Regions from separate parts of the Peribacillus sp. NPDC096448 genome, predicted to be linked through region 2. Evidence: riboswitches for the same ligand, from Rfam matches in the RefSeq annotation. Region 2 holds a riboswitch; each other region holds the start of a gene.

Region 1 (8,083 bases), on a different contig from region 2:
AAATTAAAGCTGATAAAATAGCACTTTGTGGTGTAGCCAGATTCATAATATTTAGAGCCTTCATCTGCGGAATGGCCAACATAAACATAGCTGGAATGATCGCAAAGTATTTAGCCACATCATTCGCAATACTGAAGGTTGTCAAGGCACCCCGTGTCATGAGTAACTGTTTCCCGATGGCCACTACCTCGATAATTTTTGTAGGGTCAGAATCCAAATCCACCATATTCGCCGCTTCCTTCGCTGCAATGGTTCCTGTATTCATGGCCAAACCAACATCAGCCTGGGCCAATGCAGGGGCATCATTCGTTCCATCTCCCGTCATGGCCACAAGCTTGCCTTGTGCTTGTTCCTGTTTAATGACGGAAATCTTATCTTCTGGCTTTGCTTCAGCAATATAATCATCTAATCCCGCTTCTTTTGCAATGGTCGCAGCTGTCAATGGATTATCACCGGTACACATAATGGTTTTAATCCCCATTTTCCGTAATTCATCAAAGCGTTCCCTCATGCCTGGTTTTACTGTATCCTTCAAGTAAATGACACCCAGCACACGGTTTCCTTCTGCAACAACTAGTGGCGTACCACCCGCAGTTGCGACTTCATTAGTAATGCTCTCTAAATCCCCAGGTACTTTTCCAGCTTGTTGCTGTAAATATTGTCTTATTGAATCAGCAGCACCTTTTCTGATTTTTCTACCATCAGAAAAGTCTGTACCACTCATCCGGGTTTCAGCCGTGAACTCAATTCCTACTGTCCCGGTTTTATCTAATTCTTTATCAGATAAACCGGCTTTTTTAGCAAGTTCGATGACAGATCGGCCTTCAGGCGTTTCATCGTGTAATGATGAATGAACAGCCACTTTATTTAACTCAGCTTGGCTTATCCCCTTAACCGGTAAAAAAGCTGAAGCCATGCGGTTCCCATGGGTGATGGTTCCTGTTTTATCAAGGATGATGGTATTAATGTCACCAGCTGCTTCGACAGCTTTTCCCGACATGGCAATGACGTTAAATTGAGTAACCCTATCCATACCCGCTATCCCAATGGCAGACAATAGGCCCCCAATAGTTGTTGGAATCAAACAGACCAATAATGCCACTAAGGTCGCGATGGGTAATGTGACTTTAATATAAGAAGCAATTGGTACTAGTGTAGTGCAAACAAGCAAAAAGATAAGGGTCAAACTAATAAGCAGGGTACTCAGTGCAATTTCGTTAGGTGTTTTTTGTCTTTTAGCACCTTCTACGAGGTTAATCATTCGATCAAGAAAGGATTCACCTGGATCTGATGTGACGATAATTTTGATAAAGTCACTGATGACTTTCGTTCCTCCAGTTACAGAACAGAAGTCCCCACCTGATTCTTTGATTACTGGAGCTGATTCGCCAGTGATTGCCGACTCATCTACAGCCGCTACTCCTTCGATTACATCACCATCTGTTGGGATTAAATCATTGGTTTCCACCAAGACAAAATCACCTTTTCGAAGTTCCGTGGCTTCGACTATCTTTATCGAACCGTCTTTTTGGAATAACTTTGCCTTAGTATCCTGTTTCGTCTTTTTCAGACTATCGGCTTGCGCTTTACCCCGCCCCTCTGCTAATGCTTCTGCAAAGTTAGCAAAGAGTATTGTAACCAGCAATATTACGCTCACGGCAATGTTATAACCTCTATCCGATGTTCCTCCAAAAAAGTTTGGGAATATGGATAGTAAAAGAGTGATTACAAATCCTATTTCCACGACAAACATGACAGGATTTCGAGCCATTATTCTTGGATCTAACTTTTTAAAGGCATCTTTTAGGGCTTGCCCGATTATTTTCTTATTAAGAGTCCCTTTACGCGTTGTACTCATTGAGAATACTCCTTTTCTTCATTTATCTAATTGCGAGCCATTCTGCTACTGGTCCGAGTGCAATGACTGGGAAGAATGTCAAAGCCCCTATAACTATTACCGTTGCCAAGAGAATGACCAGGAAAGTGCTATTATCTGTCTTAAACGTTCCAATCGTCTCGGGAACTCGTTTCTTTGTAAGTAAAGAACCTGCGACAGCGATTAGTGCAATCATAGAAAAGTAACGGCCAAATAGCATGACCAAGCCGGTGGATATATTCCAAAATGGAGTGTTATCCCCTAAACCTTCAAATCCGGAACCATTATTAGCTGCCGAAGAGGTAAACTCATAAACAACCTGCGAAATTCCATGAAAGCCCGGATTAGAAATAGCCGAAGTGCCCATTTGTGTAGCTAAAGCAATGGCTGACGGAACTAAGATGATTAATGGATGTAGAAGAATGGTAATGGCTATTAGTTTCATTTCCCTGCCTTCAATTTTCTTCCCTAAAAACTCCGGCGTTCGCCCAACCATCAATCCAGCAATGAATACTGCCATTATTGCGTACATAAGGATATTGACCGTCCCTACTCCATCACCGCCAAACACACAGTTCAACATCATTTCTGCCAATGGCACTAATCCGCCAAGTGGAGTAAGCGTATCATGCATATTATTGACTGTACCTGTAGTAGCTGCTGTCGTAACGGCTGTAAAAAGGGCACTCTGTGCAATTCCAAACCGCACCTCCTTGCCTTCCATACTTCCATTCTCTTGAGAAATCCCTATACTCTCTAATGATGGATTTCCATTTTGTTCGCTGAAATACGTAACACCTAAGAATACAAGGAACATTAATCCCATTGCCGAAAAAAGAATCCAACCTATTTTCTTATTTTTTGCCATATATCCAAACGTTAAGGGTAGAGAGGCTGGTATCAAAAACATGGATAAAATCTCTAATATATTTGTGAAACCATTAGGATTCTCAAAGGGATGTGCCGAGTTGACACCAAAGAATCCACCGCCATTTGTCCCTAAATGTTTAATAGACTCCAATGCAGCTACTGGCCCGCGCGCGATATTCTGCTTCGCACCTTCCAAAGTAGTTGCAATCGCCGTGGGATCAAGGGTTTGCGGCACTCCTTGAGATACGAGGACAAGACCGATTAAAATAGATAACGGCAGAAGCACCCGGATGATGGAACGAATTAAATCCACATAAAAATTCCCCATACTGCTCTGGCCGGTCAGACCTCTGAAAAAAGCCATACATAACGAAAGACCGGTAGCCGGTGTCGTGAACATCAAAAACATAATGACGACCATTTGTGATAAATAAGAAAGTCCCGATTCCCCGCTGTAGTGCTGCAAATTGGTATTGGTAAGGAAGCTTACAGCAGTATTGAATGCCAATAATGGATCCATGTTGTCTATCTTACTTGGGTTACCCGGTAAGATCCCCTGAAAGCGTATTATAATATACGAAATAATAAACATGACTAAGTTACTCAAAAGCAGTGCTTTTGCATATTGCTTCCAATTCATGTCACCGGTATGAATACCTGATAGTTTATAAATGCCCCGTTCTATCCCACCAAATATCCGATCTTGTTTTGTTGTTTCAAGGGAATAAACATTTGCTAAGTATTTGGCCAGTGGTATGGCCAGGAAAATGACCAGTGCCAATACCAGACCCATTTGTAAAAAATCCATTTGCATTTCCTCCGTTTTGTAGCTATTAATATTTTTCCGGGTAAATTAGAGCATGAATTAAATACAACGAAAGTGCTCCAACAATAAATAATAAAAGCATGTTTCTACTCTCCCTTTTCTTCTATAACTTTGTTACAAAAATGGATAAATCCAAAAAATAACAAGAATGAAAAAGCTGTAAGTGAAACTGATAAAAGATCCATTAACGTCTCTCCTTCCAAACTGTAAATATGTTAAACAATTACAATGACTCACCCCCTTAGAGTTTCTTAAAGAAACTAGGTTCCACTTGCTAGCAGCCAGTTATAGCTGTAACATTCTGGTTTACTGAAGATGACAAAATCGGCTCCCATTTTTTTATATAGACTAGAATATTGTTGGTCATGAGTGACAACAAACAACCTATAAGATTTGAACTCTGAAAATAGTCTCACAAGATTAATTCCATCAAACAGAGAATTAGGGAATAGATAAACACAGTTACCTTGCTCTGATTTATGAACCATTATTCCATCACATATCTTCAGGTTTCTTGTAGGCCTAAACCATTCTTCATCATAGTCAACAGTTTCTACATTACTTGTATCCGTGTGGGTGGCCCCTATACTTTCCTTTACAGAAATAAATAATTTTCCTTTTCCAACAAGCAGTACTTTTCCCATACGATTCACCCCATTTGTACTTTCTCTTATTAATTTCAATCTGCATTCTTTCTGGGGAAGAAAAGCCTGCCAGTTGAAAACATAAAAAATAGACCAATGCTTACTCTTTCCCCATGTATGCAGCCATGCAGTAGCTATCCATACTCCAGCGTTAATCAATACGATTCACACATCGGTTATTGGATGCATTGCAAAGCAAACATATAAAATTGGAGAAAAAGTACTCATTGGTCTACTTAACGCCTAGCCAGCATGCGCTTCCTTTGCGTTCTGTCTTCCATGATCCTTTTTCATATGAAAATAGGCAAATTAAAAAGACCTACTTTATCATTCAAGTTGCCTTTTGCCGTTTTTACACAACAAAAAAGCCCCATGATTAAGGCGGTCTTATGACCTCCTTCGCTTTAGCCGACGAAGTTAGCTGACGGGTAGGATGGCGAAAGAGTCTCTCATCCCTTCTGCAAATGCAGAATTAACCCCAAAAAATTGGTTCCTCCGTTCCTGATTACTCAGGACTAAGCCGATTTACAATTGTTGGTGTTGAATATGATGTTATTTTATGCTCGTTAACTACTCCTTGTAAATTGTCATTTTGGGTTGAATAAGATCATTTTTCATACTTATCTTAATATATGCTCCTTATTCCTAATGTTTCCTTATGATATCACTTATTTTTCCGGTTAAAAAACTATTTTTCTTTATAAATCTTACTAATTCAAGTTATGAATTATTTTTTCGAAAGTGATTGACAAGAACTCAAATCGGACATTATGATAAGTTGCATAAATTTGGAGAAAAGCAGGGGAGACAATATGGTAAATTCCAAAAAGAAACTAGAGGCTGAAATAAGTGGAGCCTTTATAACTTTTCAGCGAGAACTAATGGGCCGGGGCCCTCAAGAGGCGAAAACATACATTGTACAGGATATGATCATTACCCGTTTTAAGGGAGTGCTGACTGTGGAAGAAAAACACCTTGTTTCCCAAGATACCGGGCGGAAGCTTGTCAAAGAAATGAGGCAAGTGTTAAGGGAAATGTACAGTAAAGATTTTGAGGAGATTGTGAAACGGCTGACAAAATGCAACGTTCTTTCCAGTCATAGTGATATCAGCACGAAAATGGAGGAAAGACTAGAAGTGTTTATTGTAGATAGAGACCTCGAGAAATTCTTAGAATCCAAGAAATAATATTGATTCTTTCTCTTCCCTCTTTCTGTTCCTTTATCGAACTTAATGTAAATGGACTGCCCTTAACAGAAACTTTTAAAAATGAAATTGGCCACCCAGGAAGTGGTGCTGCTAAAGGGGAAAAAGAAATTATTAAACAGAAAGAGAAGCGGAAAAAGCAGATAAAAAGGCTTCATTGCTCGACATTTTGGAAAGTGAACAATGAAGCAATGCTCTTTTTCTGTTAATTGAGATTCCGAGATGCCCCTGTTCTTCGCAATGTCTGACAATGCAAATCTCCTTTAGCATACAGATCCTCCCACATAAGTAGTCAATACTAGTTTCTATATTTGTCTGTAATTTTCCTTCTGCAACTAACCTGACCCTTTAGTTCCATAAGAAAAAGGCCGCCGCAGCACCCCCTCTTATTAAAGTAAAGCACCCATTAGTTTAAGTATAAACCTTCACACTCTCAATAAGGTAACCCGTATTGGACATTTAAGCTAAACATGCAAGAACGTTGAAAGAGAAACTTCCTAAGACGAGAAAATAGGAATTGACAATCACCTTGTGAAAGCTTTATGTAGAGCCCTAGAAGCTTTGGTTAAGTAGTTATTATCTAATTCGAAACCAATAAAGCTCCGATTTAGATTTATAGCAGCTTGTCCTGTTGACCCTGAACCCATAAAACAATCTAATACTGTTTCACCTTTATTAGAATGAGTTGCAATTATTTTTTCGAGAACATCAACTTTCTTTTGACAAGGGTGAAATCTCACTTTTCCACTAACTATAGGTGCTTCATAAGAAGCCCTATCATAATAAGAATTAAACGTTCTTTTTGTGCCTTTAGTATAGGAAATAAAATATTCCCATGAGTTTGAAAAATAATTGGCTTTCGCATTAATGAGGAAAGGATTCGTTTTTTCCCAAATTCCTATTCTTTTTTGTTTCAACTTCAGCTTATCTGCAACTTTTGATATATCAGTTATTTTAAAAATATCGTAAAAAATAACCATTGTTCCACCTGGAACTAGTACTCTTTTAAATTCTTGTAATAGGGAAAACCAATTTAAACTATTCTCTTCTCCCATTCACCAAATTCTATTGAAATTGAGCCATATTTTTTTGGTCACCACCGCCACTTTTAAAATTCGTCTTTCTAGAAATAAAATATGGCGGATCCGTACATATTAAATGAATAGAATTACTTTCAATTTTTTTTATTTCATTAAAGACATCGCCATTTATTAATTTTAATTCTCCTGCTGATTTACTTACAGTCATTTTATTTATCCCCAAACTAGATTTAATTCTCTTAGTTGCCTAAGGTGTTTGAATTAAATTCTTTTGGTCTTAAAAAAAACAAGAGTATAAGTAAGTTTTTCATAAATTATTTCTCTCAGGAATTTTCTAAAACAAATAAATAGCATTAAACTTTTCTCATTCTGATTTAAAACAAATATAGCACATTGAAAAAAACAGTCTTTTTTTACCGGGCAATTTTTCGCGGTAAAAAAAGGAGCTGTCGTAATGACAATTTGGTGTGCCTTTCTTGAGTCCAGCTGTTCCTTATCGCTTAAGTGAGTGGAAAGACCTGATGGTTCGCATGCCACTTATGGTGATGAAACGCCGTCCAAAGATGATGCATACAAAAAACCCCATACGTAAAGGATAACCTATCGGTGAAAAGGTGGTTAAAGAATGATTCTCAGTCCGAAAGACAAAATTACAACTACTCAAGCAGCTGTCATTGTCATCAACTTTATACTCGGTACAGGATTACTCACCCTACCCAGAGTATCTGTGGAAAAGGTACACACACCAGATGTATGGATAAGCGTTATTATAGGCGGATTTATCGCGATTATCGCGGGAGTGATTATGGTCAAATTAAGCCAGCAGTTTCCCGAAAAAACCTTTTTTCAATACATCAATGATATTGTTGGACCTCCATGCGGTGTTGATATGACTACATTTAAATTTTTTACAGTTAGAAGGGAGTGTTGTCATCTCCCAACCTCCCTTCTATTCCTTTTTTTGTCTAGGGCATCCCTTAAAGATTCGCCAAACAAGTTAAAAGCAATCACAACGATAAAGACCATCATCCCCGGATACAGCATCAATGAAGGATTATTTCTAAAAAATGGCTTACTATCATTGATCATCATTCCCCACTCTGCCTCTGGCGGTTTTATGCCAAGACCTAGAAAGGATAGACCAGAAATAGATAAAATAACTCCCCCTATGTCCATAAAGGCTAATACTATAACTTGAGAGATAATGGCAGGTAAAATATGTTTGACGACAATAATGAGCCGTGGTGTTCCACATATTTTGGCTGCTAAGACAAAGTTTTGCTCCTTTATACTAAGAACCATTCCTCTAATAACGCGCGCATAAAAAGCCCATTGGACAAGCACCGTAGCCAAAATCAAATTGCCAAGACTCGCTCCTAAAATTCCAATTAAAGCTAAAGATAGAAGAAAGCTTGGGAATGCCATAAGAATATCACATAATCTCATGAAGAAATAATCAACCTTACCACCTCTAAAACCTGCATAAATACCAAGTGGGATACTTATCATCATCGTTAATCCCATGACAAGGAATGCTGTTCCTAACGAGGTCTGTGTTCCATAGATTAATCGAGACAATATACACCTCCCTAAATGGTCAGTCCCCAATGGAAACTGGGAGG
Region 2 (8,083 bases):
CAGTTTTTAATTTTGAATACATATTTAAATCAATAAACGTGTCTTTTGATTTCTCGGACTTTCCTAAGGTACCTTCAAATTGAAAATGCAGCTTTTCCAAAAGTCTTATTGAGTTACTATTTTCAGGCTCGACATTTGCTTCAATCCTATTGAGATTAAGCGTATTAAACGCATAATCCAATAATGCGAGAATGGCTTCTGAAGCAAATCCGTTACCCCAGTATTCTTTACCAAGTTCATAACCGATTTCTGCTTTTAAATTCTCGAAGTCTAAGGAATTGTAGCCACAAGAACCGATAATTTGATTTGACTCTGATTGAATGATCGAATAGCGAATAGCTTTGTCTTCTTGATATAAGCCATCAAGCATTTCAATTATTTCTATTGCTTGACTTTCATCAGTCAAACTATAGATATTCATAAACCTTGTGACTTCAGAATCAGACCAGATTTTAAATAAGCTAGAGGAGTCTGATACCTCCATTTTTTTCAATACTAATCGTTCAGTTTGTAATTCGGTAATCAATATTTTTACCTCCATTTTGTTTTGAAATTTCTTGTTTCAACATTTGGGGTTTAGATATTGATATCTGTGCATAGTTCAGTCCCTTCACGCTTTAATATAGCGTTATTATATTCAATTAAAAAGATATTACAAGTCAGTTTAAAAATATACTTAAACAAACAGGTGCTTTAGCTGAAGATCAGAAGCTGTCTTTAAGGCAGTTTTTTCTTTATGGAACTATCGGGGCAGGTTAGCTTATGAAAAAATTACTCAGATGTGTTTGAAACTTTATCCTTTTCTAAACGTAATTACATAAAAAGGAAAAGGGTGGGAATTAAATGACTTGTAAAACAAAGACGAATATTTACGATATATTGGCATTTTACCAAGATGAGGATTTTTATTATAAATATATTCCAGAGAAAATGTTAAGTTATATAAACAAAAAATATAATATACCCTCTGGAGAAACTATAATTGCATTTTTACATTGTAGATTTAATTCTGGATTTTGTTTTACAGAAAAGGGTGCCTATTGGAAATTGTCATTAGGACAAGGAAAAGGTAATTTTTCTTGGGAGTTTTTAAAGAAAATAGACCATATCAAAGTAGAAAAAGATTATCTTTATCTAGATAACATGAAACCTTTAATGCTTGCAGGTACTACATATCCTCAAAATCTTCTTGTTCTTTTGTTAGAGGAAATAAAGCAAAATAGCATTGAAAATCAAGATTTCTTATCTTTAAATACAAGGAGTTTAAGTGATTTTTCAATAAATATTGATAATGTGCTTCGTATATGTAGTACGTTTAAAGGTAATGAGGACTGCTTGTTGTGTACAATGTTAAACGTAGATATAAGAACTTCAGACTCTCTTTCAGATAAAACAAGAATTTCTCTAATGAAGAAAAATAATTTAGGAGAAAATGAAACATTAATTGCTTATGTTAATACCTATATGGGCATAGGAACAAATGGAATCACAATTACTGAAAAAGGGGTTTTCTTTTCTAAGGAGTTCTTATCGATTTATTTTCCTTGGCATGTTTTTAAGCAAATTAGTATTGTATACAACAATGAGAATAAGGAACTTTTAATCAATGATAGAATTGTAATGAATTTAAGTTGTTCAATTATAGAAGCTAATGATATATTTCTATTTCTTCAACAGTTACAGAAGCAATTGTAAAATCCATATCATTTTAATGAATGGGTAGCGAACTTAAACAATGCACTGCCTTGTTTTGTTTCATTAAGATGTAGATTGTGAAATATGGCACTTAAACTAACGGGTGCTTTAGCTGAAGATCGGAGCTGTCTTTAAGGCAGCTCTTTTCTTATAGAACTAACGGGGCAGGATAGTTTACTAAAGAGTGAAACTTTATTAATTTCGGAATCGTATAAAAGAGGGTAACTACAGGTATAATACGATAATTTATAAGTGATGATATCACCTGAAAGAAATTTTCTCTTCCTAGTTAATGGAGAACCTTGATTTAGTTTTTGTTCAAAAAGGAGAGTGAAAAAATGGAGATGAAGATAAGTGGTGTTGACCCAATCGCAGTAAAAATATTCGCTGTTATGGCAAAGAAAAAAATCTATTTCTGTGAAGTTGTATAACTTTCTTGAACTAAGTAAGGCCATCTCTTATAGGAGATAGCCTTGCTGAAAATTAATTTACTTTAAATATCCTCTAATTTTTTTCTTCCTTTCTTTAGAAGCTTAAAGCTCAACCTATTTACATGCTCCTCATTTCGCACCAATAATTTATACGAATCTAATATTGGTAGGGTACGAATTAAAATATAAACACCAACTGCAATTAGACCTATAAAAAATGGATAGTAGGGCACTAACACTTGGGAAACAATATCTTTTCTCTCTAATAAAAAGGGTATTCCACCTGCGACAAATAAGCAAACTCCCACTATCATTACAACAGCATACCTTTTCTTATTATCATCGTATCTTACTGACAATTCTTTTAGATAGTTATGATCCAATAATAAAACCTCTTTTCTAAGAATTTTATAGCGATCTTCTACAGATATTGCGGTCACAATCATCACAATTCCAAACGCAGCAAGCAGAATGATAAAGAATGTATCAATCGCTGTATTCTCATTAAAAGTCCAATAAGGTACAGTAGATAAAATAAGTAGACTAAGCCCAAGAGCAACATACTTAGAGGTTTTACGTTGATATGATAAAAAACCTTCTGCCATTTCTTTACTTACATAAAACCCTTTTTCATCTTCTTTGCCTTGTTCAACTGTATCTTTTAATAAATAGTCCATTGACACCTCGAAAAAGTTTCCAATCATTAAAAGCTTTTCGGTTTCGGGGAACCCCTGACTATTTTCCCACTTACTAACCGCCTGCCTTGTTGTATTCAATTTCTCGGCTAAGGCCTCTTGAGAAAGTCCTTTTTCTTTTCTTAATTTAAATAGTTTTTCACCAAATGTCATATGTATGATCTCCTTTCTTTAGATAACTAAATCATCTCAGAATTAACACTTATTTTCCACCTTATTACAGATGCATTTTGTCAACTACCAGTTGCACGTACGTTAGCTGAAGACCGGAGCTTTAAGGCAGCTTTTTCTTTATGGAACTATCGGGGCAGTTTAGTGGAAGAGTCCTGTTTGATCTTTGTTCAGCAATCGGGCCATTTAATGGTGCGAAATGTTTCTAGCTTAAATTGAGGATGGTCACATTTCTCAGGTAAAGGCTAGACAGTTCCATTTTAATGGAACTGAAGGGCTCTCTCTTAGTCGAATAGCACTCGAATTAGTAAGGATGAAAGTGTTAGAAGCTCGGCAAAAAGGCGTAAGAATTTACCGTATCAGTTCGGCTGACGAAAGCCTACCCGTTGCGAACTTTACACACCCAAAATATAAATATGTAACGATATATATTAGTTTAACGGGTGCTTAATAAGGGAGTTGCTTTAGCAACTCTCAGTTTGTCGACAAAAGGGGTTCGTAATTTAGGCATTCCGAACCCCTTTTGAAATTAACTTTGAATTTTGCTCAAAATTAGGAGTTTGGAGCTCTACGAGCTCACTATGTTAGGCCAATTTGTTATAAAATCAACAAAAATTATTTTTATGGAAGAAGATATAACAACATAGTGCAATCAGACTAATAAAATAAACAACATTGTATAAATGGTAGGTTTTAACTTTTGGGAAAGGTAGACAAAAGTGTATATTTTGAATTATCATATAATTTATTTAAATGAAGTGCTTACATTATAGTACTTTTTTTATAGAGGAGGATTTAGAAAATGAATCATCAACAACCTGAATTAAAGAAAGAGTTAAAAATTCGGCATATTACCATGATTTCTCTCGGAGGAATTATTGGTGCTGGGTTATTTATTGGAAGTGGCTCACTAATTAATGTGGCAGGTCCCGGTGCTATCATCTCATATGCACTGGCAGGACTACTTGTAATTTTGGTCATGCGCATGCTGGGAGAAATGTCAATAGTCAACCCATCCAGCGGTTCTTTTGCCACGTATGCCCGGGAAGCGCTGGGCCCGTGGGCTGGCTACACAATCGGCTGGCTATACTGGTTTTTCTGGGTCATTGTTATTGCCGTTGAAGCAATTGCAGGAGCAAACATTATTCAGTACTGGTTTCCTTCTTTGCCTTCCTGGTCGGTCAGTCTTGTCCTTACCTTTTTATTAACTCTGACTAACCTGTATTCTGTTAAATCGTTTGGCGAGTTTGAATATTGGTTCTCCCTTATTAAAGTAGTAAGTATTGTCCTATTCTTGCTGCTTGGAGGGGCCATCATATTCGGCTTCATACCCGGTATAGAATCACCAGGGACTTCCAATCTTATACATAGAGGAGGATTCTTCCCGAATGGAATCAATGCTATATTTTTGGGAATCACTCTCGTTATGTTCTCCTTTATGGGGAGCGAAATTGTAGCAACTGCAGCAGGAGAAACACCAAATCCTGAAAAAGCCATTACTGTCGCGACAAACAGCGTTATTTATCGAATCTTAATTTTTTATCTAGGTTCAATTTTAGTACTGGTTACTATTCTCCCATGGGATTCGCAAACTCTACTGGAAAATCCCTTTGTTTCCGTACTTGAGTTTGTGAACATACCAGCTGCAGCTCAAATCATGAATTTTATTGTTCTGACAGCCGTGCTTTCTTGCTTGAATTCAGGTCTTTACACAAGTTCCCGTATGTTGTTTGCTATGGCACAAAAGGGTGACGCTCCCCGTATGTTTTTAAAGGTAAAAAAGAATGGGGTACCAGTTCCTGCTATTTTGGGATGTACCGTTATTTCCTATATTAGCGTGGTGTTCAATTACCTATCTCCTGATAAAATATTTCTCTTTTTAGTCAATGCTTCTGGAGGGGTAGCGCTTCTTGTTTATCTGGTGATTGCCTTCTCCCAACTGCGAATGAGAAGAAAATATGAAAAAGAAAACCCTGAAGCACTGAAAATAAGAATGTGGTTATTTCCTTACTTGACATATGCCACGATCATCGCGATCACTGGTGTTTTTGTAGCGATGCCATTTATTGATTCACTCCGTTCACAATTCTTTTTAACGCTGCTTATCGTTATATTTGTTATAGGTTCTTTCTTTGTCACTAAGAACAAAAGATCAACCGATCTATTATCGAAGAAAAAGAAGCAAATATCATAATTATAGTGGGTTTCATACTCATGTATATTGCAAGCTCTGGTCTGCAATACTTCAGGGGGCAAACGATACATTGGTTAGAGAATTTAGCATACGCATTCTGTTTCGTAGCATTTCATTCCCTTTTTAGTTGGTTATGGGGAGATTTTGATAAGAAAAAAGCCGATCACTAATACATAGTTTGTGTTAACTCTAAAATAAGTCTTAATGAACTCCCTCAGTTTAATAGATAATGCTCACGAATACTCGCTTATTCGCAGGATTTCATACGTCCAAAGGGTGGCACAATATAATTCTTCATAACCCATCGAGTTACTGATTCGTACCTTCTTGCTTTATCGTAGAAACGTAGTTATTTAACCTATCCGTTTTCCTGAGTTTTAATCTTTTTTTACATGAAATTCATTTACAATTGCTGAACACAGGAGTATTATAATCACAGTTTCAATTTCTAAATCGCTGAAACCATAGGTACGGGGGAACCATTTTTGTGGGGTGTTATTATACCCAAGGGGTGAATCCTTTAAAGGTAGGGCTACTCAAGGTCCGAATCCGACAGCTAACCTCGTAAGCGTTAAATGAGAAGGAAGGTGGAGCTTGTGACACACGAAAAGTGATGTGCCTACAGGTCTATTCTGTAGGCACTTTTTTGCATTCCTTTAAAATTTTATTGCTCTTTTGAGTAAATACTGTATGTACGAGTAAATATTAACTCATAAAAAATATTAGGGTGGTTTGAATAATGATTTCACTTTTAAAAAGGATGTTAATTGGGCGACCTCTGAAATCCCATGAATTAGGAGAACAGAGGTTAAACAAAAAGAAAGCATTAGCAATCCTTTCTTCTGATGCTCTATCATCAGTGGCATATGGTCCTGAACAAATTTTGATAGTATTGATTACGGTAGGTGCAGCAGCATTTTGGTATTCAATTCCTATCGCAGTTGGTGTATTAATTCTTTTAACAGCTCTCATATTGTCTTATAGACAAATCATTTTTGCTTATCCTCATGGCGGTGGAGCGTATGTGGTTTCAAAGAGCAATTTAGGTGTAAATCCAGGTTTAATAGCTGGAGGTTCCCTATTGGTAGACTACATACTAACTGTTGCTGTAAGTGTGTCTGCTGGGACTGATGCTTTAACATCTGCCTTTCCCACTTTACACAACTTTAATGTGGAAATTGCCATTGTATTTGTCATTTTTATTACAATTTTGAATTTAAGAGGAGTAACGGAATCTGCTTCAATATTAGCCTATCCCGTTTACTTATTCGTTTTAGCGTTGTTAATATTAATTGGTGTGGGTATTTATAATATTCTAACTGGAGGAGTTTCGCCTGAATTGCACACCCCAATAGGTACACCTGTGGCGGGAATCAGTTTGTTCATTCTTTTAAGGGCGTTTGCTTCAGGAAGTTCCGCCTTAACAGGGGTTGAAGCCATATCCAATGCCATTCCTAACTTTAAAGACCCAGCACCTAATAATGCTGCTAAAACATTAATGGCGATGGGAGCCTTGCTTGCCATACTGTTTTCAGGAATTGTATGTTTAGCCTATTATTATGGTATTTCTCCTAGTGGAGAGGTAACCGTTGTTTCCCAAATTGCCGAAGAAACTTTCGGCCGGAATTTCATGTACTTCTTTATACAAGGAACTACAGCATTGATTTTAATCCTTGCTGCGAATACTGGTTATTCTGCTTTTCCATTGTTGGCAGTAAATCTTGCAAAGGATAAGTTTATTCCAAGGGCGTTTCTTATTAGAGGAGATCGATTAGGATATTCTAATGGGATTATCATACTTGGAATTGCTTCAATCATTTTAATCCTTGCTTTTCAGGCAGAAACGGAGCATCTTATCCCACTTTACGCAGTTGGTGTATTTGTTCCATTTACTTTGTCTCAGTCGGGTATGATGGTTAAATGGTTACGAGAGAAGCCGCAGGGGTGGGTTCCAAAATTCATTATTAATACTACGGGTGCCGTTATTAGCTTAACCGTTACATTAATGTTTTTTTTAACAAAGTTCTCACAGGTTTGGTCAATCTTAATTTTTCTACCTATCATTGTCTTTGTCTTTCATAAAATTAGAAAGCATTATGAAGCTGTTGGAGACCAGCTTAGGCTTACAACTTGTGAACCATCTGCGACCATTGACGGTAATGTTATGATAGTGCCTGTTGCTGGCATGACTCATGTTGTAGAAAATACCTTAAATTATGCTAAATCGCTTTCTCCTCAACAAATTATTGCAGTGTATGTTGCATTTGAAAGAGAAGACGAGAAGAAATTTGAAGAAAAATGGAAGAAATGGCAACCTGAAGTAAGACTGGTGACACTGCACTCTCATTATAGAAGTATCATCAACCCACTTACCAAATTTGTTGATACTGTAGAGAATAAAGCAAGGGAAGGGAATTATCAGGTAACTGTTGTTATTCCACAATTTATTCCCAAAAAAGGCTGGCACAATATTCTTCACAATCAATCAAGTTTTCTTATTCGCGCCTTCTTACTGTTTCGAAGAGACGTGGTAGTAACAACTGTACCTTATCATTTGAAAAAATAAGGAATGGAATTAATGTACTTCTTAATGCTATAGGTAATTATCAGAGCTGTTATGCAGCTCTTTTTTTATGGAGCTATAGGGGCAGGATAGTTGCAGAAGAAACTTTTAGCATAGTTATCCGTAGTATTTAATAACAGATTGCTTTTGGGGGGATATAAATGTTTAAAGTAATACCAAAATGTTCTGAATGTGATAAAGAAATAAAAGGTAATGATGTAGTTTTCATAAAGATGCGTTACCCAGAGCGAAAAGGTATGACTGAAATAAAAGCTTATTTGCAAAATGAAGGAAAACTAATTTGTGAAGATTGCTATAATAACAAATCTAACTA
Region 3 (8,083 bases), on a different contig from region 2:
TTTATTGCCAACCACTAAAAGCATATCTTTTTCATGGATATCCTGATCCGGTGAGGGTGCTATGATAATTTCTCCATTACTCACGATGGCAATGACGCTAATATTATATTTTGCCCGCAAATCAAGCTCCCTGAGGCTTTTACCCTTCATACTCTTGGGGAGGATGATCTCCTCGATATTGTATTCTTTAGAAAGCTCTATATAGTTCAGCATGTTAGGGGAAAGAAGCTGATTCGCGACCCGTTCCCCCATATCCCTCTCAGGATAGATGACCCAGTCGGCACCGATTTTAGTGAGCACCTGACCGTGATTTTTATTAAGTGCCTTGGCGATGACTTTTTTGACCCCAAGCTCTTTTAAAAGCAAGGTAGTTAAAATGCTCGATTGCATGTCATTTCCGATGGCTACGATGACACAATCGAAATTACGGATTCCGATTGCTTTTAATGTCTCTTCTTCTGTCGTATCTGCCATGACCGCATGGGTAACGTTCAGATCCGCATTCTCGACTCTTTCCTCGTTGACATCAATACCCAATACCTCTTGGCCGGCCGAATATAATCTATGGGCCACGCTGGTTCCGAATCTGCCTAAACCGATCACGGCATATTGTCGTTTTCCCATCGTTTACACTCCTTCATTCATTATTAACCAATCATGATTTTTCCTTTTGGACGTCGGAACGGATCTGGTTTGCGCCTCATGGCGATAGCGAAGGCCAAAGTCAAAGGACCAACACGGCCTGCAAACATCGTGAAAATGATGAGCATCCTGCCAACCGGTGATAATTCTGGGGTCAAACCCATTGAAAGTCCCACGGTGGCGAATGCTGAAGTGGCTTCGAACAAAATCATCAAGAAGTCAGTTCCGCTTTCGGTGATGGTCAGCAGAATGGAGATGAGCGAAACCATGAATACGCCAATGAATGTTACGGATAATGCTTTAAAAATCGTTTCAGTCACAATGCGGTGACGGAATAAGACCACATCACCCTTTCCTTTAATCTGTGACCAAACCGTTCCGACAATCGTCGCCAATGTAGTCGTTTTAATCCCGCCGCCAGTCGATCCGGGTGAAGCCCCGACGAACATCAAGAAAATGATGAGCAGTAATGTAGGCTGAGTCAAATCAGGGATATTCAGCGTATTGGAGCCGGCTGTCCTTGGTGATACCGATTGAAATAAAGATGACAGTATTTTACCCATGAAAGATAAAGGCTGCAATGTCTTTGGATTACCGAACTCGAATAAAAAGATTAAAATTGCGCCGGTAACCGTAAGGGTCAAGCTAGTCATCAGAACCACCTTCGTATGTACGGATAAACGATGGGTGTCACGATATTCGTATAGTTCATTCATCACGATGAAGCCTATTCCGCCAAACGTGATGAGGAAGGCGACGGTAAGCGTTACGAATGGATCCGATACATATGGGGTCAAACTCCTGAATTCCCCCATTAAATCAAAGCCGGCATTATTGAAATTCGAGATGGAATGAAAAAACCCGTAATAGATCGCTTTTCCCATTGGCATATCAAAAGAAAAGCGAATCGATAAGATAAGGGCACCCACGCCTTCAATGATGGCCGTGAAAATTAAAAGCCGTTTCACTAACCTGACTATACCTGCCATGGATAGATTATTTAAGGACTCCTGCAAGAGTAACCTGCCCTTTAAAGAAATCTTTTTGCCTAGAAGGAAAAAGAAAAACGTCGCAAATGACATGAACCCTAAACCGCCTATCTGAATCAGTGTTAAGATGACCAACTCACCAAAAGTGGTGAAGGTCGATCCCGTATCCACTACGACCAGTCCTGTTACACAAGTAGCTGAGGTTGCGGTGAATAAAGCATCCAGAAAAGAAAGGCCATCGCCATTTTCAGTGGAAATCGGCAGGGTCAATAAATAGGACCCGATAAGTATCAGGATGGCAAACCCGAGTACAAGTATTTTGGGCGGATCTAACAAATTTTTTGCTTTTATCAAATTGATCATCCCTACTTATAAAAATGAAATGTGTAAAACTGTATGAATATCTTAACCATCAATCCTCATTCCGACTCTTTTTAAAGGCATAATAAAAAGACCTGCGAAAACATCGAACAGCTATTGCTCCTGAAAAAACGCGCAAAAAAGCTCCCGAAATAGGCGGTCTTATGACCTCCTTCGCTTTAGCCGACGAAGTTAGCTGACGGGTAGGATGGCGAAAGAGCTGATCTCATCCCTTCTGCAAGGCAGAATTAACCCCAAATGATTGGGTCCTCCGTACTCAATTCCCTTGAGTTTAGGCCGAAATATATTAAATTGATAAACGTATTCTACTCCCATCATTTAGCAGTTGTAAACCCCTAAATTGTAAAAAAATATTTCTTTAATAAAACTGAAAATTTACGTTTTATTTACATTGAAAAAACGTATTGACAAATATTAGTTAGCACATTATGATAGGTTCGATTAATCCGATTATGATAACCGGCAACGATGAACTTTATTCAATACTTTCAAGCAGAACAAGCTATTGCCAATCAAAATTTGTAATATATATATTATGTTTCTTTTGTAAAACATAAAGAAAAAAGCATTGCATTCGTATTTAAAGATTCAATACATTTTATTAAAAAGGCGGGCAATTATGGAGAAGACGTTCAATAGATATGTTATTAATGCTACAGGCAAGGGTGGCCAGACATATTTAACACAATGCCAGGATAAAGATGCACTAAGGAAATGGATAGCCGATCATGAGGATCAAATCATCATGGATGAGTTAAGGATAACGGATAAGAAAAAGAATCCGTTTTTAAAATTGTTTTCCCTAAGGTAATTCAATTGATTCAACATTCATTAGCGGTATTCAATTATGATCTATCCAGGAACGCCGAGCGAAAAATCCATATCTTGTTTTGCTTTTAAACTCATTTATTTTGAATGAGTTTTTTTTGCGTTATTTACAGTTTTGAACCATCAATGTTAAAATTTAGTAATGGCAATGTGGACGTAAAGAAGAGGAAAGTAAATGAAATGACCACTTTCCGAAAGAGCCCCGAAAGCAGCCGAGGATAGTTGGGGATGTATAGTGACGCATGGGAGTGGCACCGCAAATCGATCTCGTCCCGAGAGGCATTGGCTTGGGGACGGGGTTTTTTATGTACGGTCAAAGGGGGAGAAGCGATGACATTAAGAAATACATTAGTATCCTGGAAATACCCCTCCATTCTATTGTGCGGAATAGGTATCTCCAACTTCGGTTCTTGGGTTTATTTCATTGCACTTAATTTAATCGTTCTGGATATGACTGATTCAGCCTTGGCGGTAGCTGGGCTTTATATCGTTAAACCGATTGCTGCCATATTTACGAATGTGTGGGCAGGGAGCGTGATCGACCGGATAAATAAGCGGAATCTAATGGCGGCACTTGACATATTTCGCACGGTATTCTTAGTCTTGCTGCCATTGACTTCTTCTATTTGGGTCATCTATTCCCTTGTGTTCGTGATCAATATGGCAGGGGCCATGTTCGGAACAACATCAAGGTCGTATATTACAAAATTAATTCCCGTTGAACAGAGGAAACGATTTAACTCCTTACGAAGCTTAATGGATTCTGGGGCTTTTTTGATTGGACCGGCGCTAGCGGGTATCCTTTTCTTGATCGGTACGCCCGTTTTAGCGATTTATATTAACGCGGCTGCCTTATTATTATCCGGTATCATCACTTTATTCATGCCTGATCTTGAAAAGGATCATCCCCTTGAACAATCCAGTCGTTACCTGTCTTGGACCATCATGAAAAAGGATTGGGGCATCGTCCTGGACTTCAGCCGGAAATCTTCCTATATCATGCTCATTTATTTCTTATTCAGCTGCATGGTGGTGATGGAAACGGCCATCGACTCCCAAGAAGCGGCGTTTGCCAAGGCCGTGCTCCTTTTGTCGGACAGCGATTACGGATTCCTTGTAAGCATCGCAGGGGCAGGCATCATTGCTGGCGCCATAGTCAATGCCGTCTTCATCAGTAAAGTGAAAATCTCGCACATGATTGGTCTTGGATCTTTATTTGTCTCGATAGGTTATATGATCTATGCCTTTTCGAATTCCTTTTCACTGGCCGCCATCGGATTTTTCATCATTGCCTTTTCATTGGCTTTTGCCAATACCGGCTTTCAAACCTTTTATCAAAATAATATTCCGGTGGAGATCATGGGCAGGGTCGGAAGTGTTTTTGGCTTGTTAGAAGCTTTATTGATCATCATTACTACCGCAATTGTTGGTTTTTCAGCCCATTTCATTTCGATTCGGTTCGTGGTGATTTCAGGTTCCTTGATCATGTTCGCTTTATCAATTTTATTGTCGATGCTTAGTATGAAGGCCTCCAAGAGGAGGTATTATTCCCTTGGTGATGTAGAGGTAGAAGCGAAGGAAAAGATGTAATCCGATTTAAAGGCATGTTGATGGAACATGCCTTTAATGAATCGTTCATTGGATGAAATTGCGCAATTGGCTGATGAAGTTCAAGATTTGAAAATGGATTTTCGCCATTTCTTCCGCCGTTTGTTCTTCACAGTTCTCCAGCCACTCAGTAATCACTCCTAAAATAGCCGATGTCAGGAAGGCGTGCATATACATGCGGAATGCTTCATTTTTTGCTGCTGGATGCAGGCTGATCAAACGCTCCAATAGTACTTCACCGAATACCCGCTTTATTTTTTTTGCAAAAGAAGGATCGCCCTGATCACCAAGGATGGCCCTTAATGCGTGAGCATGTTCGCTGATGAATTGAAAAATCGCTATGAAAGGCGGGTAAAGTTGCTGTTGATGAAGAGCCAAAAAAGCCTCTTTCGGCAAAATGGCAGTAATGCGGGTTCGAAGTTCATTTAACAATTCCTGCTGTAAGTGATCCATCAATTCATATTTATCTGTGTAATGCAAATAGAATGTACCCCGATTAATGTTGGCGCGCTCTGCAATTTTCTTCACTGATACATGTGAGAACCCCTCTGCTTCAACAAGTGCAATAAAATGATGCTGTATTTGCATTTTCGTCTTTTGTACCATATCCTCATGAATCGATGCCATGGAATGTCTCCTTCACTGAACATTTTTCCAAATGTGTTGATTGTATTAGACCGAATGCTACCTTAGAATGATGATACACTCAACACCGTGTTAATTAAAGAGGGAGGATGTGTGTGCAATGGAAAATGCAATTTCCATTGAAGGGATTGCTAAGGGTTTTCAGCAGAAGAAGGTCATTCAGCCATTGAGCCTGAATATTGAAAAAAGCGGGATTTTTGGCTTGTTAGGCCCATCCGGATGCGGAAAGACGACCTTGATTAAAATGATTGTCGGATTGATTAAGCCCGATGCGGGTAAAGTTACGGTTCTGGATCAAGAAGTGCCAAATGAAGCACTGTTGCTGGATGTCGGCTATATGGCACAGTCCGATGCTTTATATACAGAACTGACGGGGGCTGAAAACCTTGAATTTTTTGCGAAGCTTTATCGTTTTTCGAAAAAGGAACGAAGGGAACGCATTCAATATGCAGCTGAAATCGTACAGTTGACGAGTGATTTGAACGTTCGGGTTGCCCATTATTCAGGGGGAATGAAACGCCGTCTGTCACTGGCGGTTGCACTCATCCAAAATCCGGAGATTCTCATTTTGGATGAACCGACAGTAGGGATAGACCCTTTGCTGAAACAATCGATTTGGCAGGAACTTGAGCGTTTAAGAAATGAAGATCATAAAACGATCATCATCACGACGCATGTCATGGATGAAGCGGAACGATGCGATAAATTGGCGATGCTGCGGGAAGGTGAAGTCATCGCGGCAGGAACCCCTGCAGCTTTAAAAGCACAATTTGCCGTGGAAACGCTTGATGATGTTTTTTTAAGGATTGGAGGCGGCCTAAAATGAGAATTGCCTCTCTTGTTACTCGTATTACACAGCAGATGCGCCGGGATCGAAGGACGCTCGCTTTATTTTTCCTAGCTCCATTGCTTATTTTAACGCTCATGTATTTTATTTTCGATACAGAAGCAAGTGATTTGAATATCGTTGTTACAGGCAGTGATGAAACGATCGTTAAAGCATTGAAAAAAGCGGATTTTCAAGTAACGGCTGCAGAGGAATTCTCACAGGAAAAGATGATTGAAAATGATACGGATGGCTGGCTGCATGTTGAAAATGGCAAAATGAAACTCACACTATTGAACGACGAACCGACCCGTGCAAAAGCCGTTCAAATGCAAATGATGCAAGGCTTTCAAGGGAATGAAAAAAACACTCCTTCAATTGAGGAGCAATATGTTTACGGAAATGCCAACACAAAGGGATTTGATACCTTCAGTCCGATGCTCGTCAGCTTTTTCGTTTTCTTCTTTGTATTTTTAATAGCGGGGATTGCGCTTTTGAAAGAGCGTACAAGTGGTACGTTGGAACGGCTGCTTGCCACCCCGATTAAAAGATACGAAATCGTAGCGGGCTATGTAATCGGATATGGCTTATTCGCTCTCGTTCAAACCATAATTGTCGTACTTTATGCTGTCAATGTATTGGATATCGTCCTTGTTGGCTCCATTTGGCTCGTTTTACTGACGAATATACTGGTCGCGCTCGTTGCATTATCGCTCGGTACATTACTATCGAGTTTCGCGACATCTGAATTCCAAATGGTACAATTCATTCCGCTGGTCATCGTGCCGCAAGTCTTCTTTACAGGGATTTTCCCATTAGATGGCATGGCAGATTGGCTCCAAAAAATCGGCAAGGCAATGCCTCTCTATTACGCATCGGATGCCATGAACGGCATTATGTACAAAGGGTTCACATTCAATGAGGTTTTACTGGATTTGTTCATTCTCCTGGCTTTTGCCGTCGTTTTTATCACCATCAATATCATTAGCTTAAAAAAATACCGTGCACTATGAAATCAACAACTTTTAAAAAAGAAGCCGGATTCCTGGAAAGTGAGGAACAGGCTTTTTTTGTTTTCTGGTTCGAATTTTGGTTGAAATTCGAATCAGAATTCCCATCGGTGTTAATGCAGTTTGTTGACTGGCTGTTAAAGTTGTCCTAGGATATAAGGATATGCAATGATTTGGAAAGAAATAGAAGGGGGGAGTTATATGTCCCTAAAATCGTTCATGCTTTCCCTTTTGCTGTCGCAAGCATTGTTTTTGTGCGGTTTGCCTTTATTCCTTCAGCTTCTACTATATTTGAATCCTTTAGTGATCTTGGTTGTCTGGTTTTGTATACTTCTTATCGTTTCGTTTGCGGTTCTTTATTATCGAGGTGAAACGGTCAGGGTTCCGCGCCTTTTATGGCAGGCAGCATTGTTTGGCTACACTTTATCATTATTGGTTTTGCTTTTCTTTCGGCCGGAAGGGCAGGTATATTCATATAATTTGATTCCTTTTTCTACGATTCTTTCATATTTATCGAACGAAATGAACGGGCTTGTGTCATTTTATAACCTTAGCGCCAATGTGGGGCTGTTCATTCCATTCGGTCTGTATTTGTTGTCCAGGGAAGGGGAAGGGCCTTCGGCTAAAAGGAAATTTATTTATCCATTACTCTCGATTTCGGGCATCGAAATCTGTCAGTTCGTTTTTCGGCGCGGAAGTTTGGATGTCGATGACCTGATCCTGAATATGATTGGTGTTTACCTGGGGTACATTCTGTATCCTTTTTTCAAGAAAGTCGCAGTGCTCCGTTCTGGAAAAGTGAAAGGATGATAGGCAGTACAAATATGTTAAATGAAAGGGTGTATTTCCATGTATAGCACGTTAGAAGAATTATCGAACCATCCGGTGTTTCATCATTTTGCAGCGATTTCCAAAATCCCGAGAGGATCGGCTAATGAAAAAGCGATCAGTGATTATCTGGTTCGCTTCGCCAAGGATAGGAACCTGGAGGTAATCCAGGATGAGGCGCTGAATGTGATTATTAAAAAGCCTGCCACAATTGGATATGAGAGTGCACCTACAGTCATTATCCAGGGGCATATGGATATGGTTTGTGAAAAGAACAAGGGAACGCTTCATGATTTTGAGAAAGATCCGCTTCAATTAAGGATTGT
Region 4 (8,083 bases), on a different contig from region 2:
CCACCCGTCAACATCAAAAAGACGGGCCACGACCACATAAACCAAATAACCGAATGTCGAGATGAGGAGAATAACAATTCCTTTCTTCAAGTTTCCCGACTTGCCCTCTTTCGATTCTTTATCTTCCAAGGAGGTCAAGACGATTCCTATAATAATGAAGACCAATGCCAAAACGCCTAAAATAATAGCTTTCATTGTAGACCATTCGTTAAAAACTATGACCCCGAATAAAGTGGTTGAAATGAGCTGCAATCCTGTTGATATCGGCATCGTTTTGGATACTCCCATTAAATCGATGCTCTTAAGCTGATTAGCTTGTCCAACGGCCCAAAACAATCCAGATACGACTCCGACTCCAAACACCAGAAGTGACAGCTTAATATCTGCAAAAATATAAACACCAATTGAAAAAATCAAGGCGCCAATCGTTGTACCTAGTGTTTGACTATAGGGTCCACCCCCGAGTTTCACATTAAATAAAACGATGCTTCCCCAGAACAATGCCGGCAAGAGAGCTAATAATATATCCATTTTCAACCCCCATATATGTAAGTACAAAACTAAGCAGGATATTTCATTTTGTTTTCTTTTAATATGTTCGCATTATTTGAAATGACCCTTGGTAATTTTATGAAGTGTTCCGCCAAAAAAGCGTTCAACACAAAAAGGGCTGCAGAAGCAGCCCTTTTTGATGATATTATTGCACAGCTCCCCACCATGTTGATGATGTTGCATGTCCATTTCCGAATCTCCACCGACCTTGAAATAATCACTTTCCCAAACAGCCGACGTTCCGATAATGATGATGGCAGAAAGTTTTATATTAACATTAATTTAAAGCTTTAAAAGAGGAAGTATCCCTGCATCTTACTGCAAATCCTTTTTATTGTACGGGCTTCAAAGTAACTGTGAATTTATGAGTTGGTAATGAATGTTACTCAAATATCGACAGCGTAAGTTACTGCTGTCTTTTTTATAAAGATTAGTAAAAAAGGCAAACCTTATGTAGGTTTGCTGAGTTTGTAGACAAAAGGGTTTCTATCTAAAGTTAGTTGATTGGAATGGAAGGTGCGAGACTCCTGCGGGAAAAACGCGTCTAGGGGAGACCCCGCATGCGCAAGCCGAGGAGGCTCCCGGACCGCCCGCGGAAAGCGAGTGCCTGGAGTGGAAATCAACGTCCAAAATCTAAAAACCAATAAAAAACCGTAGACATACTCAATTTTCATTGAGTTTGTCTACGGTCTGGGCAAACCTTATGTAGGTTTGCTTCTTTTCTTAGAAATGGAACTTACTTCTTCAAATGATATGGCACTGTCGTAACAACCACATTTCTTTTATAAAGTAAGTAAGCGCGAATCAGTAAACTTGATTGGTTATGAAGTATATTGTGCCAGCCCTTCTTCGGAATGAATTGGGGGATGATCACCGTAACTTTATAATTGGATTCACTAGCCTTATGTTCAACTGTATCCACAAATTTAGTTAGTGGCTGAATGATGCTTCTGTAATAAGAATTCAGTGTAACGAGCCTTACATCCGGCTGCCATTTTTTCCACTTTTCTCCGAATTTCTTTTCATCTTCTCTTTCAAAAGCGACATAAACGGCAATGACCTGATGTGCGGATAAAGATTTTGCATAATTTAAAGAGTTCTCAACCACATGAGTTATACCCGCCACAGGTACAATGATGATATTTCCTTCAATTGGTAAGATTGGCTCACATGTTGTAATCCTTAGTTGGTCCCCAACTGCTTCATAATGCATTCTAATTCGATGAAAAATTAAAATGATGATAGGTAAAAAAATCAAAACCGGCCAAACCTGAGTAAATTTGGTTAAAAAGAATATCATCGTGACGATAAAGCTAATTATGGCACCAATTGAATTAATGGTTAATTTCATCATCCAGCCTTTTGGCTTTTCGCGAATCCATTTAACAATCATCCCGGTCTGGGATAACGTAAATGGAATGAATACACCTACCGCATAAAGCGGAATGAGATTTTCCGTATGTCCTTCAAATGCGACTATCAAGATGATGGATGCAAGTCCAAGTATGATAATTCCATTGGAATACCCTAAACGGTCCCCTCTGATCGTAAACGCCCTTGGTATGAATTTATCCTTCGCCAGATTTACCGCAAGCAGAGGGAAAGCCGAATAGCCAGTATTTGCCGCAAGTATCAAGATCAATGCAGTCGTACCTTGAATGAAGAAATACATGAAATTCCGTCCAAAGATCTCTTCAGCAATCTGGGAGACGACCGTTACCTCTGCGCTAGGAACAATGCTTAAATAATAGGCTAAGAATACGATTCCTGAAAATAATACAGCTAGTAAGGAACCCATTGCTATTAATGTTTTCGCAGCATTATTCGGTGCTGGATCTTTAAAGTTCGGGATTGCATTGGAAATCGCTTCGACTCCTGTCAATGCGGAGCTTCCTGATGCAAATGCTCTTAGCAGTATAAATAAACTGATGCCAGCTACTGGAGTCCCAAGTGACGCATGCAATTCCGGTGAGACTCCTCCCGTCAAAATCTTGTAAATTCCAACCCCAATCAAGATGAACAATGCTAAAACGAATAGGTACACCGGATAGGCCAAGACAGAGGCCGATTCCGTAACCCCCCTAAGGTTCAAGATTGTAAGTAAGATGACGAATATAATGGCTATGACGACATTATAATCATGCAGGCCGGGAAAAGCGGACGTGATGGCATCCGTACCAGCAGAAACACTTACCGCGACAGTTAATATATAATCGACCAATAAGGATCCCCCAGCTATCAACCCTGGATTGACACCTAAATTGTTTTTTGAAACCACATAAGCTCCCCCGCCATGTGGATAAGCGAAAATGATTTGTCTGTAGGACAAAATCAAAGCAGTTAACAGGATCAATACTCCGATCGCGATAGGGATTGAATACCAGAAAGCCGCAGCACCGACCGTGATCAGGACGATCAATATTTGCTCCGGTCCATAAGCAACCGAAGACAAAGCATCAGAAGATAATATCGCCAAAGCCTTTGTTTTGTTAAGCTTTTGTTCACCAAGTGCATTTGATTTTAAAGGTCTCCCAATCAAGAACCTCTTTATAGCAGATAACATCAAGAATTCACCACCATGTTTAATTTATAAGTTTATGTTTCCCAGCTGTAGCAAAAAACGAGACGAAACACAAAAATGCCTACAAGTCATAGCTAAATAGACCTGTAGACATCAATTTTTTTGTCTAACAAGCTCCACCTTCCTTCTCATATAACGCTTACGAGGTTAGCTGTCGGATTCGGACCTAAGAGTAGCCCTACCTTTTAAAGGATTCACCCCTTGGATTGTAAAAACAATCCCAATAACGGGTCCCCCGCACCATAAGGTTTAAGCGATTTAGAAATATGAAACTGTTGATTATCATACTCCCGTGAAATGGAAAAGTAAATGAAAATTTTACACAGAAATAGAATTATTCTTTGTAGGTGAGGTTTTATTCTTGACATATATTACATAAGTCATGCAAACACGTGACTCGAAGGTAGGAAAGGAGGTAAGTAAACGTCTAAAAAGAAAATAATCAAGCGCTCAATGAACAATAGGTGGTCCAAAAAAGGTTAAAATGATTGCCACATGTAGAACGTGAAGGACGAAATTAAACAGATCTGCCCCAGCTTGGATAGTCATTAAATGCATAGAATTTCGCTTTCCGATTCCATTTTAATTCCCGTCCAATCGGGGGCATTATTCCACTGATCCACCCTAATTAATTCCTTCCTTCTTGAATTGGTCTCAAATTGCTTTTTTTAAAGACAAAGTATTTCTGCCCAAGATAGTTAAGCACTGTATAAAATATCGTTCCTATCAGAACAGCCAAATTTTGTTGTATGGATAAATGGACGGTTCCTTCCAGTGATTCTGCAATGGCTTGGCCTATGGAATAAGCGGCGGAATAACAAATCAGAATTACGCAAAAGAAACGGGCAACTCCTCGCCGCCATTCTATGTCGCTTTTAAAGGTAAAAGTCCTGTTCAAAAGAAAACTCGTTACAGCTCCCGTTCCATTGCCGAAAAAAGTGGAGACCCAGTAAGATAATTCAAGAACATTCATGAGAAAAAGCATGATGGAAAGTCCAACCGCTGTATTGACTATTCCAACCAATAAAAAGCGGATAAAGGAGTTAGTGTGTTTTAGATAGTTTTTCAATACTGTTCCGTTCATTGTCTAGTTGCTCCCGTTTTTTTAAATCGAGCGGATTAAATAGATCAAGATCAACAATATATTTAGGCCGGCGTTTTGATTCATTATAGATTTTACCGATATATTCCCCAATCAAGCCGACAGCAATCAACTGCAGTCCACCGATCAACCATACGGAGGTAATTAATGAGGTCCACCCAGTTTCGGTCTGCCCATAAAATTTCAACCATAAAAAGTAAGACCCAAAGAGTAAGCTTATGAAAAAGGAAAGACATCCAAGCCATAATACAAGCCGGATCGGTGTTACTGAAAAGGAAGTAATGCCATCAAGCGCAAAAGCAACCATCTTCTTAAATGGATATTTCGTTTCCCCAGCCAATCTTTCTTTTCGGTCATAATAAACAGAGTCCGTCTTAAACCCAATGAGCGGTACAATCCCCCGTAAGAAAAGATTCGTTTCATCAAATCTCTCCAACTCCGCGATCGCCCTTTTGCTCATTAGCCTGAAATCGGCATGATTATAGACAAGGTTAACCCCCATCTTGTTCATCAATTTATAAAAACCGGTTGCAGATGTTCGTTTAAAAAATGAATCAAGGTCCCTTTTCTGGCGGACACCATATACGATTTCACATCCTTCATTGAATTTCCGAATGAATTCAGGGATGACTTGAATATCATCCTGTAAATCTGCATCAATGGAAATCACACAATCCGAGGCTTCCTTGGCTGTAAACAATCCTGCCAGGAGTGCATTTTGATGTCCAGCATTCCGGGAAAGCTTTAGCCCGCGAACATATTCATTATTAATCGTTTCTTTATAAATGATCTTCCAAGTTTGATCCTTGCTTCCATCATCAACCAACAAAATTTTACTCAGACCAGAAACAACGTTTTCTTCGACTAACCCCCTCATCAATCCACAAAGCTGGGAAATGGTATCCTGCAAAACGCTTTCTTCGTTATAACAAGGTACAACAATCGTTACTATCGGTGAATTCATTCTATTCCCCCCTTTTCACATGACTCTGTATAAATGAATTTTCCATGCGCTTCCTTTTTTTGTGAAAATCCTATCTAGCACCAATCCGTTTTCCTTCGCGTTGTTGATTGGGATGGCAGAAAATATATACTTCCCGCCTAATCCTTTAAACGCATCCATATTAAGGTCCAAATTTTCCAGCTCTTTCTTCGAACGTTTCTTGAACATATAATGCTTCCCAAGCTCATCGGTAAATAGGTAACAACGTCCTCCCCATTCATCAAAGTAAATTCTGATGTTTTTATTCTTAGCCAATTCGTTTTCAATTATTTGACGAAATTGATGTTTGTAAGAAAGCGGATAGAAATTGTTATAGCTATCGAGCGTGTAAAATCCATTAAATTGAGCAATTGCGGGATGCAGCCCAATGCTGGCAACACGATATTCTTCCTGTGGAAGGTCAATATGATCTTTTATTTCCTGAAAAAGGCTTTCTGAATAGAACTCTTTAAAAGATGGTTTTTTATTGTGAGTGATTTCTTCATTGAAACCCATTAAAATCATAATTTGAACGGCGATGAAAATAGAAAGTGTTTTCTTAGCATAGTCGCTGTGTTCCCAAATGATTTTTATCGCGAGGGCAAACCCCAAGTAAATTACCATCGGCCTTAAAAAGTGAAATCTGGCAAAATTAAAGGTATCCAGGGTGTGAAACCTTTCCGTTAAAGGAAGCCAGCCTTTATAAAACCAAAATGCGTACCACGCTGAAAGCATAAAATTCAAGCCGAATAAAAAAACATATACCTTTTCCTGTCTCCACAGCTTTTTGGTCAGAATAATATAAAGCGCAAAGACTGTAATCGGCAGAATGATAAGCGCATGTACGGTCATGACATGCGTATGTCCAAGAACGAAATTTTTGAAAGTAAGCTTAATGACCCAATCGAGCGGCAGCCTTGCGTGAAAATATTCATCTCTGCTGTTTGGCTCCGAATCAAAAATGAATGAAGCGACCAAACGATACTCCACCAAACCAAAAATGACGGTCATATACACGATCGAAAGAAGAAACGTTATATTCCAACCTTTTCTCCTGATCACATCCGTTAACCAAAGAAAGCCCATTGCAACAAGAAAAAAGAAAAAGCCAAGCACGATGCTTGAATAAAGCGGTAAAAGTGTAAGGACCAAATAATTCTTCCAAGAATGGTCCTTGCTGCGAATATTCAAGAAAGCCCAAAGGGCTAGCGGCATCCCAAGTGTACTGAGCATTCCCGATGGCCAAAATGGGGTAAGGGCGAAGGCTAAGGATGTTCCAACCCTAATCCAACCTGATTGTCTTCCTGTAACCAAATGTTTCTTTAATAAAATATACATACCAAAGAAAGCAATAAACCTTGTTAATGCCTGGCTTATTGCATATGCAACCATTGTTGGAAAAAGAGCATGAAGCCATACGATAATACTGAACTCACTGCCAAAAGCATTTCGGGGCAGCCCATTCATAATCTGGGGAATTTTGGCGTCAATTCCACCGAATAACTCACCGCTTTCTGAAAGGACTTTATACCAGGCAAGGTTGGAATCCAAATTATCATGTACGCGAATATGCGCATTTTCTCCAAGTATGATTAAAGGGGAAAGATATAAAACAATGATGAGTAAGGCAAAAAGGATTTGTTTTCTCTCTTGATTTTCAATTGGCAAAATATACACCTCTTGATTAAATTCATATATCCATAATATTTGGCTTCAAAGGTAAATCTATTCTTTTTCAGGGATTTATTTTAACCTATTTTGATATAGGTCAACCAATGACCACATAAAATGCAATAAGCATATAAAAGAACCTTAAAAAGGGGCTGGGCTATGATAAGGAAAGCGGTGATTCCAGCAGCCGGTTTAGGAACACGATTTTTACCTGCTACGAAAGCTCAACCAAAGGAAATGCTGCCGATTGTCGATAAGCCGACCATTCAATATATTATCGAGGAAGCGGTACAATCAGGGATTACGGATATTATCATCGTTACGGGTAAAAACAAACGTGCCATCGAAGATCATTTCGATAAATCGATTGAACTTGAAATGCTTCTGCAAATGAAAGGACAAAATGATCTGCTAAGGATCGTGGAGAACATTTCCAACATGGTGGATATCCACTATGTAAGACAAAAGGAACCTTTAGGTCTGGGGCATGCAGTTTTATGTGCCAAAACTTTTATCGGAGACGAACCTTTTGCCGTCCTGTTAGGGGATGATATCGTGGATAGCCAGGTTCCAGCCTTGAAGCAGTTAATGGAACGGTATAACAAGGTTCGAGCGAGCATTATCGGATGCAAGGAAGTGTCACCTGCCGATGTCTCCAAGTATGGAATCGTGAATTTCCAAGAACGATATGAGGATTTATTTTTGGTAAGAAACTTAGTGGAAAAGCCAAAAGTGGAGGATGCACCATCAACACAGGCGATTATCGGCCGATATATTTTATCACCTGCGATTTTTGAAATCCTTGAAAACGTACAGCCTGATCGTAAGGGGGAGATCCAGCTTACCGAAGCTTTGGACCTTTTGTTAGAAAAGGAACCATTATATTCGTATATCATCGAGGGAAATCGTTATGACGTCGGCGATAAATTCGGCTTCCTTCAAGCTTCAATAGATTTCGCCATGAAACGCCCTGAACTTCGTGATCAGCTAATAAAATATTTAAGGCAGTTGTTTCCTTAATAAAGTTAATATAGACCATGCCCAATTACCAAGAAAAGGTGATTGGGCTATTTCCACATCGGGTTCACCCCTTTTGTTGTAGAATGATCCACTAACCTATCTCCATACCATAACCCTCTAAGCAAACATGAATTGTTTATCTTGATCGCTTCCGCGTAATGTAAAAGCAAGTGAA

The links. Region 2 has a riboswitch for cyclic di-AMP ahead of ACIQ0C_RS26000 (APC family permease). Riboswitches for the same ligand answer to the same signal wherever they lie in the genome.
Region 1: linked by a shared signal. The riboswitch ahead of ACIQ0C_RS24070 (hypothetical protein) and the one ahead of ACIQ0C_RS26000 (APC family permease) in region 2 are both predicted to bind cyclic di-AMP.
Region 3: linked by a shared signal. The riboswitch ahead of ACIQ0C_RS19655 (TrkH family potassium uptake protein) and the one ahead of ACIQ0C_RS26000 (APC family permease) in region 2 are both predicted to bind cyclic di-AMP.
Region 4: linked by a shared signal. The riboswitch ahead of ACIQ0C_RS17720 (APC family permease) and the one ahead of ACIQ0C_RS26000 (APC family permease) in region 2 are both predicted to bind cyclic di-AMP.

The regions. Positions count from the first base shown of each region.
Region 1 covers NZ_JBIWEU010000023.1:17,384-25,466, forward strand. The annotation lists gene kdpB (potassium-transporting ATPase subunit KdpB) at 1-1,858, opposite strand, end outside; gene kdpA (potassium-transporting ATPase subunit KdpA) at 1,881-3,554, opposite strand; gene ACIQ0C_RS24065 (potassium-transporting ATPase subunit F) at 3,580-3,654, opposite strand; gene ACIQ0C_RS24070 (hypothetical protein) at 3,833-4,375, opposite strand; cyclic di-AMP (ydaO/yuaA leader) riboswitch at 4,608-4,748, opposite strand; gene ACIQ0C_RS24075 (Na-translocating system protein MpsC family protein) at 5,029-5,403, shown strand; gene ACIQ0C_RS24080 (DNA-methyltransferase) at 5,946-6,476, opposite strand; gene ACIQ0C_RS24085 (hypothetical protein) at 6,487-6,669, opposite strand; partial or broken gene ACIQ0C_RS24090 (spore germination protein) at 6,923-7,060, shown strand; partial or broken gene ACIQ0C_RS24095 (GerAB/ArcD/ProY family transporter) at 7,087-7,332, shown strand; gene nikC (nickel transporter permease) at 7,392-8,083, opposite strand, start outside.
Region 2 covers NZ_JBIWEU010000032.1:8,952-17,034, reverse strand. The annotation lists gene ACIQ0C_RS26020 (GNAT family N-acetyltransferase) at 1-526, opposite strand, end outside; gene ACIQ0C_RS26015 (hypothetical protein) at 844-1,695, shown strand; gene ACIQ0C_RS26010 (helix-turn-helix domain-containing protein) at 2,189-2,974, opposite strand; gene ACIQ0C_RS26005 (amino acid permease) at 3,795-5,186, shown strand; cyclic di-AMP (ydaO/yuaA leader) riboswitch at 5,631-5,773, shown strand; gene ACIQ0C_RS26000 (APC family permease) at 5,926-7,752, shown strand; gene ACIQ0C_RS25995 (Fe3+ hydroxamate ABC transporter substrate-binding protein) at 7,911-8,083, shown strand, end outside.
Region 3 covers NZ_JBIWEU010000012.1:57,412-65,494, reverse strand. The annotation lists gene ACIQ0C_RS19660 (potassium channel family protein) at 1-624, opposite strand, end outside; gene ACIQ0C_RS19655 (TrkH family potassium uptake protein) at 648-1,985, opposite strand; cyclic di-AMP (ydaO/yuaA leader) riboswitch at 2,158-2,300, opposite strand; gene ACIQ0C_RS19650 (hypothetical protein) at 2,632-2,823, shown strand; gene ACIQ0C_RS19645 (MFS transporter) at 3,171-4,430, shown strand; gene ACIQ0C_RS19640 (TetR/AcrR family transcriptional regulator) at 4,476-5,075, opposite strand; gene ACIQ0C_RS19635 (ABC transporter ATP-binding protein) at 5,194-5,919, shown strand; gene ACIQ0C_RS19630 (ABC transporter permease) at 5,916-6,932, shown strand; gene ACIQ0C_RS19625 (VanZ family protein) at 7,131-7,739, shown strand; gene ACIQ0C_RS19620 (aminoacyl-histidine dipeptidase) at 7,779-8,083, shown strand, end outside.
Region 4 covers NZ_JBIWEU010000010.1:138,875-146,957, forward strand. The annotation lists gene ACIQ0C_RS17710 (RhaT/GlcU family sugar-proton symporter) at 1-531, opposite strand, end outside; gene ACIQ0C_RS17715 (hypothetical protein) at 580-846, shown strand; gene ACIQ0C_RS17720 (APC family permease) at 1,289-3,115, opposite strand; cyclic di-AMP (ydaO/yuaA leader) riboswitch at 3,254-3,399, opposite strand; gene ACIQ0C_RS17725 (GtrA family protein) at 3,762-4,217, opposite strand; gene ACIQ0C_RS17730 (glycosyltransferase family 2 protein) at 4,177-5,199, opposite strand; gene ACIQ0C_RS17735 (DUF6044 family protein) at 5,215-6,879, opposite strand; gene galU (UTP--glucose-1-phosphate uridylyltransferase GalU) at 7,048-7,908, shown strand.